Regions from separate parts of the Asticcacaulis carbonis genome, predicted to be linked through region 2. Evidence: predicted binding sites of a transcription regulator. Region 2 holds the regulator's gene; the other holds the start of a gene.
The links. The regulator LexA, encoded in region 2, represses DNA repair genes until DNA is damaged. The targets are predictions, from matches to a motif close to ATGTTCNCNANNTGTTCT.
Positions count from the first base shown of each region.

Region 1: a site for LexA is predicted at 1,744-1,761, ahead of QB905_RS11645 (YifB family Mg chelatase-like AAA ATPase). Genes of this name have one in related genera too.

Region 1 covers NZ_JASERT010000001.1:2,470,689-2,474,104, forward strand. Annotated here, with positions in the region: gene QB905_RS11645 (YifB family Mg chelatase-like AAA ATPase) at 90-1,646, opposite strand; gene gshB (glutathione synthase) at 1,847-2,797, opposite strand; gene QB905_RS11655 (YraN family protein) at 2,879-3,265, opposite strand; gene rsmI (16S rRNA (cytidine(1402)-2'-O)-methyltransferase) at 3,267-3,416, opposite strand, start outside.
Region 2 covers NZ_JASERT010000001.1:861,345-864,760, reverse strand. Annotated here, with positions in the region: gene QB905_RS04240 (ComEC/Rec2 family competence protein) at 1-1,515, shown strand, start outside; gene lexA (transcriptional repressor LexA) at 1,509-2,207, opposite strand; gene trpC (indole-3-glycerol phosphate synthase TrpC) at 2,318-3,109, opposite strand; gene trpD (anthranilate phosphoribosyltransferase) at 3,106-3,416, opposite strand, start outside.

The sequences.
Region 1 (3,416 bases), 1.6 Mb from region 2:
GGAGACTTTTGACATTGAGGCTTTTGACATGGCGGCTTTTCCGTCGGGTATCATTCTGATCGTTTAAGCCTAGAGCAAAAAGGTTAAGGTCACGCCAAGTTTGCGTTAAGATGAGGTGTATGGCCCGTCGTGTCTGCGCCCTGCCTGCGGTAGATCAGTGCCTCGGCGACGTGGCGGCGTAAGACCGGCCCCGATTGTTCGAGATCGGCGATGGTGCGCGCCAGGCGCAGGGTGCGCGTCCAGCCGCGCGCGCTTAAGCCCGATTTTTGCGCCGCCTGGGTGAGCAGGGTCTTACCCGCTTCATCGAGTGCGCAGATGGCTTCCAGTCCCGCGCCATAGGCGGTGGCATTGAGCGCATTGTCAGGTGCCAGGCCCAGTTTGCGGGCGCGGTCTTCCTGAAGCTGACGCGCCGCCATGACGCGCGCCGCCACCTCTTTCGAGCCTTCCGCAGGCGCAGGCAGGGCCATATCCATAGCGGTCACCGGCGGTACGTCGATTTGCAGATCGATGCGATCGATCAGCGGCCCGGACACGCGACCCTGATAATCCTTGATGCAGCGCGGCGCCTTGCCGCACGCCCCCTTGCCCGCGCCGCCATAGCCGCAGCGGCACGGATTCATGGCGGCGACCAACTGGACGCGCGCCGGATAGCGGACATGATGATTGGCGCGCGCCACGATCACATCGCCGGTTTCTAAGGGCTGACGCAGACTATCGAGCGCCTGCGCTGAAAATTCCGGCAGTTCATCTAAAAACAGCACGCCATTATGCGCCAGCGACACCTCGCCGGGGCGGGCGCGCATCCCGCCGCCGGTCAGCGCTGCCATCGAGGCCGAATGGTGCGGCGAACGAAACGGGCGGTCGCGTGTCAGCTCGCCGCGCGCAATTAGCCCGGCCATCGACCAGACCTGCGAGGTTTCGAGCAGTTCGCGCGAGGTCAGTGGCGGCAAGATACCGGGCAGGCGCTGGGCCAGCATCGACTTGCCCGAACCGGGCGGGCCTATGAACAGGAGATTATGGCCGCCCGCCGCCGCGATTTCGAGGGCGCGCTTGGGCGTTTCCTGTCCCTTGACCTCGTTCAGATCCATCGGTTTTGCCGCCGCCTTCATCTCGCCGGGCGCGGGCGGAGTGAGGACGGACTGACTCTTGAAATGATTGATCAGGGCGATCAGCGAACGCGGGGCGAGGATGGAGACATCGCCCGCCCAGGCGGCTTCGGCGCCATTCTCAAGCGGGCAGATCAGGCCTAAGCCGTAGGATGATGCGGCAATGGCGGCGGGCAGGGCGCCAGCCACCGGCGCGATGGAACCATCGAGCTTCAGTTCGCCGATGCAGACAAAACCTTCCAGCGCGTCCTGCGGGATAATGCCCATCACCGCCATCAGGGCCAGGGCAATCGGCAGGTCGAAATGTGTGCCTTCCTTGGGCAGGTCGGCGGGCGACAGATTGGCGACGATGCGTTTGCCGGGTAAGGCCAGCCCCATACCGGCAAAGGCCCCACGCACGCGTTCGCGGCTTTCGGCCACCGCCTTGTCGCCAAGGCCGACCACCTGAAAAGCGACATGGCCGTGGGTGAGAACGACCTCGGCCTCGACGCGGCGCGCCTCGGCACCTTCGAAAGCTATGGTGGTGACGCGCGCCGGCATGAAGATACCCCCTGATTTTGTAGGACTTTTACGCTTTACCTGCGGTGTAAAGATACAGAATCTATCCACAAGTTAGCGGGGATAAGAGGGTAAATCAAGAACAAAAATGGAACAACAGTGAAACTCGCTGTAATTTTCGCGCAAAAATTATGCAAGCTACGGAATGTATTAAGCTTTTGTGAACGCTTTTCGAGAGCCCGTCAGCGCGCGGCGCGCAGGGCCTCGATACGATCCCACATCAGAGCGCTGGCATCAACCCCCTCGAAGGTTTTGAGCTGCACCGCACCGGTGGGTGAGGTGACGTTGATTTCGGTCAGATAATCGCCGATCACATCGATACCGACGAACATCAGGCCCTTGTCCTTGAGGACGGGCTTGAGGCGTTCGCAGATTTCGCGGTCGCGCGCCGTCAGGTGCAGCGGTTCGGCGCGGCCGCCGACGCGCAAATTAGAGCGCACGGCCCCCTCTTCGGGCACGCGATTGATACCGCCTGCGATCTCACCGTCGATCAGGATGATGCGCTTGTCACCCGCGCTGACGGCGGGGATGAATTTTTGCAGGATGACTGGCTCGCGGCTGATCGAGGCGAACAGCTCGACGAGAGCGTCAAGATTGCGGTCGCCCGCCTTGAGCTTGATCACACCATTGCCCGCTGCGCCATGCAGGGGCTTTAGGATACAATCGCCATGCCGGGCGAAGAAATCATGCAGGGCCAGCGGATCGGCGCTGACCAGGGTGGGCGGTTGCAGATCGGGAAAGTGGGTGGCCAGCAGTTTTTCCGGTGCATCGCGCACGCTGGTCGGGTTATTGACCACCAGAGTCTTCGGATGCACCCGTTCGAGCAGATAGGTCGAGGTGATATAGGCGATGTCGAACGGCGGATCCTGCCGCAGCAGGATCACGTCGAGATCGTCTTCGAGATCGAGTTTTTCATAATCGCCCGCCGTCACATGATCGCCCTTGACGGCGCGAAGCGTCACCTTGCGGGCGCGGGCGAACGGACGGCCATCTTCCAGCGACAGGTGCTTCGGCTCGAACACCCAGAGCTGGTGGCCGCGCGCCTGGGCCGCCATCATCATCTGAAACGTGGTGTCGGCGGCGATATTGACCTTCTCGATCGGATCCATAGAAACGGCGACGCGCAGGCTCATGACGGTGTTCCTTTATTTTCACCCGCCGATATGAGGCGCGGAACACGGCTTGGCAAGCGGCTGATCAAAAATAACAGGCCGCTAAAAATAGCCGTCCGGTTTTTCAAAGGCATTGCGCAGGTGGCGCGGCCAGTGACCGGGAGCCAGGGTATAGAGGTCGATATTGAGATCGAGATGTTGCAGGCGCGGGCGCTTGGCCTGAAGCGTCAGACCGGCCTGCCATAGCCGTTCCTGCTGGATGAAGGAGACGGTTTCCAGCGCCTCTTCGTGGCTGCGGCGCTGCTTGACCTCGACCACGCAGAGGCGACGGCCCTTTTGCGCCAGCAGGTCGATCTCGCCCTGCGGGGTTTTGAGGCGGAATCCTAAGATGCGGTAACCTTTCAGCAGCAGATGGATCAGCGCCACATATTCGGCCAGATGGCCGCTTTTGTGCGCCTTGCGACCGCGCGCCTGCCGATCCGGTTTCATCCTATTCATCCCGGCGTTTGCGCGCCTGCATTTCCAGCGCCTTCTGGTAGATCAGCTTGCGCGGCAGGCCAAAGGCTTGCGCCAGTTGCTTGGCGGCGTCGGCCGGGGCATAGGTTTGCAGGGCCAGTTGCAGGGCTTCGTCGAGATTGTC
Region 2 (3,416 bases):
GGATGGCGGCTCGATCTGATCCTGCGGCTCAATCGCCTGCGCTGGAACATCACGCAAAGGCTTGTGGAATCGATCACCCCCGTCTGGCATGACGGCGGCAGGCTCGGCGGCTTTGCGGCGGCTCTGGTGACGGGGCAGGAGGCTTTCGTACCGCAAGCTCTGATCGTCGATATGCGTAATTCCGGGCTGGCGCACATCCTGTCGATTTCCGGCGTACACATGGCTGTGGTCGGCGGTTTTATCTTCTTCGCCCTGCGCGGATTGATGGCGATGATACCGGTTCTGGCGCTCAATGCGCCGATCAAGAAGATCGCTGCGGCCTTAAGCATGGTGTGCGTCCTGGCCTATCTGGCCATTTCCGGCGCGCCTGCGCCCGCTGTGCGTTCGGCCGTCGTGGCCTGTATCGCCTTTACGGCTATTATGCTGGATCGTCGCGCCCTGTCCCTGCGCGCCCTGGCCATCGCCGCCCTGGTGGTGATCGCGCTGACGCCCGAAGCGGTGGTTCAGCCTGGTTTCCAGATGTCGTTTTGCGCCACAGCGGCGCTGCTGGCCCTCGCTGAAGCTCTTCAGGCACCGGTCAGCGAAATCAGCGTGCCCATGTGGGTGAAAACAATTCAGTCGATTGTTCACGGTTTCTGGTTGTCGCTGGTGGCTTCACTGGTGGCGACGGCGGCCACAACGCCCTTCGCCATTGCCTATTTCAACCGTTTTTCGGTCTATGGCCTGTTGTCCAATCTGTTTGAATCGCCGATTACCGCCTTTATCGTCATGCCCGCTCTGGCGCTCGGCACGGTTCTGGCCGCTACGCCGCTGGGGCCACTGTTGCTCAATGTAGCGGCGGGCGGGCTGTGGCTCATCGCCCATATCGCCGCCTGGACATCGGCCCTGCCACAAGCCGTTATAGGCTGGCCGTCCACCGCCAGCTATATTTTGCCGGTTTCGCTGTTCGGCGTAGTGTGGATATGTCTGGTACGCGGCCCGGTGCGTTGGCTGGGCCTGATCGCCGCCACGGCCATCCTGTGGTGGCCGCGCCTGCCGGTTTCCGACATCTGGGTCGATCCCGATGGCGGTAACGCTGCTATTCGCATCGGCCACGACGCCTATGTCCTGCGTCCGAAAGTCCGGCAATTCGGCTATGTGCAGTGGACGCAGCGTTACGGACTGCAACCGCTTGACGCCGATACCCGTCAAAAATTTTATACCTGCAAGGGCTATGCTTGCATTCCGCAAGCTGCATCGCCTTACCGTGTCGGCTTCTGGTTTTCCAATGTGCCGCCCAAACCCAAGGTGCTTGATTCTCTGTGCCGTTCAAGCACACTCGTCGTCCTGCGCAATCCGGTCGGCGACTGGCCGCAAACTTGCTCAGGCGTCAACCATATCAGCGCCGGGGATTTCCGCCGCCTCGGCGCGCTCGAACTGACCCGCACGCAAAAAGGCTGGGCCATCCGCGCCGGGCAGCCGCTGCGTGGCCAACGCTACTGGTCAAGCCCTTCGGATGCTGAATTAGGTCAGTGATAACGCCGCATCAGCCCGACAAGGCGGCCCTGCACCTTGACCTGGCCATCATTATAGATCTGCGTCTTATAGGCCGGATTGGCGGCTTCAAGTGCAATCGACGCGCCTTTTTTGCGCAAACGCTTGAGGGTGGCGGTCGCATCATCAACCAGAGCCACGATAATCTCGCCCGACTGCGCCGTATCGGTTTTGCGGATCACCACATAATCGCCGTTGAGAATACCGGCATTGATCATCGAATCGCCTTCGATTTCGAGGACATAGTGCTCGCCCGCCCCCAGCATGGCTTCCGGCACGGCCAGACGGTCGCGTTCCTGCCCCATCGCCTCAATCGGCACGCCCGCCGCGATCTTGCCCAGCAGGGGCAGGTCGCGCGTTTCATCAGTGACCGCGCGCGGCGCTTCGGCGGGCTTCGTGCCTTCAACGACCTGCGGTACAAAGGCCTGACGGCCACGCGGCGGTGCTGAGGTGGTGGCCTGATCCGGTAGCTTGATGACCTCAAGCGCGCGCGCCCTGTGCGCCAGACGGCGAATAAAGCCGCGCTCTTCCAGCGCCGTGATCAGGCGGTGAATGCCGGATTTCGACGCCAGATCGAGCGCTTCCTTCATTTCATCGAAAGAAGGCGACACGCCGGTTTCCTTGATCCGTTCATGGATGAACATCAGAAGTTCGCGTTGTTTGGTCGTCAGCATCGGGACACCTTTGCATTTTTCCGCCCACAATATGGCGCGGAACAAGTCATGAACCTATGCAAAATGTTCTATATGTGTTCCGGTTAATGTCAAGCTAATGCCGCAATTTTTTAGCGAGAAAGCAGTTTTTTCGCGGCTTGCGTCACATCGCCCTGACGCATCAGGCTTTCGCCGACCAGCATGGCGGTGGCCCCGGTCGAGGCCAGTCGCGCCACGTCCTCGGCGGTAAAGATGCCGCTTTCGGCCACCAGAATATGCTCTTTGCCGACCATGACCGACAGGTCTTCGGTCACCTTCAGATCGACATGAAAATCCCTGAGATTCCGGTTATTTATGCCGATCAGTTTGGATTTCAAACGCAAGGCGCGCGTCATTTCCGCTGCGTCATGCACCTCGACCAGCGCATCCATGCCGAGGTCATGGGCTGCGTCGATCAGATCGCCCGCCAGAGCATCGTCGATCATCGCCATAATGACCAGAATCGCATCGGCGCCGAGGCTGCGTGATTCGGCCACCTGCCAGCTATCGACGAGAAATTCCTTGCGGATGCAGGGCAGATTCACCGCCGCGCGCGCCGCCTGAAAGTGTGATTCGTGGCCCATGAAGCTGGGCCCGTCGGTCAGGATCGACAGACACGAGGCACCGCCCGATTCGTAGGCGCGCGCCAGAGACGGCGGATCGAAATCATCACAAATCAGACCTTTGGACGGCGAAGCCTTCTTGATTTCGGCAATCAGCGACAGACTGCCCGGACGCTGATCGGTCACCAGACGCGCCGCAAAGCCGCGCGGCGCATCCGCCGCTTTGATCGCAGCATCGAGATCGGCCTGTGTGACAGCTTTTTGGCGCGCCGCCACCTCTTCGCGCTTATAATTGGCGATGCGTTCAAGAATATCGGTCATGTCGTCTCCAGAGGCGGGGTGGCGCGGATCAGCGCCGCCAGCGCAGCCCGCGCCCGGCCCTGATCAATCACATCGCCTGCCAGAGCAATACCTTCGCGCAGGGTTTCGACCTTGTCGGCCACCAGAAAGGCAGCGGCGGCATTGAGCATGACGATGTCACGATAGGCGCTTTTTTTACCGTCGAGCAGATCAGTCAGTTCGCGGGCATTATGATCGGGTGCGCCACCGATCAGATCAGCCAGAGCGGCGCGCGGCAGGCCCACGGCTTCCGGTGTAATTTTGAACAGGCGCACAAAGCCGTTATGAT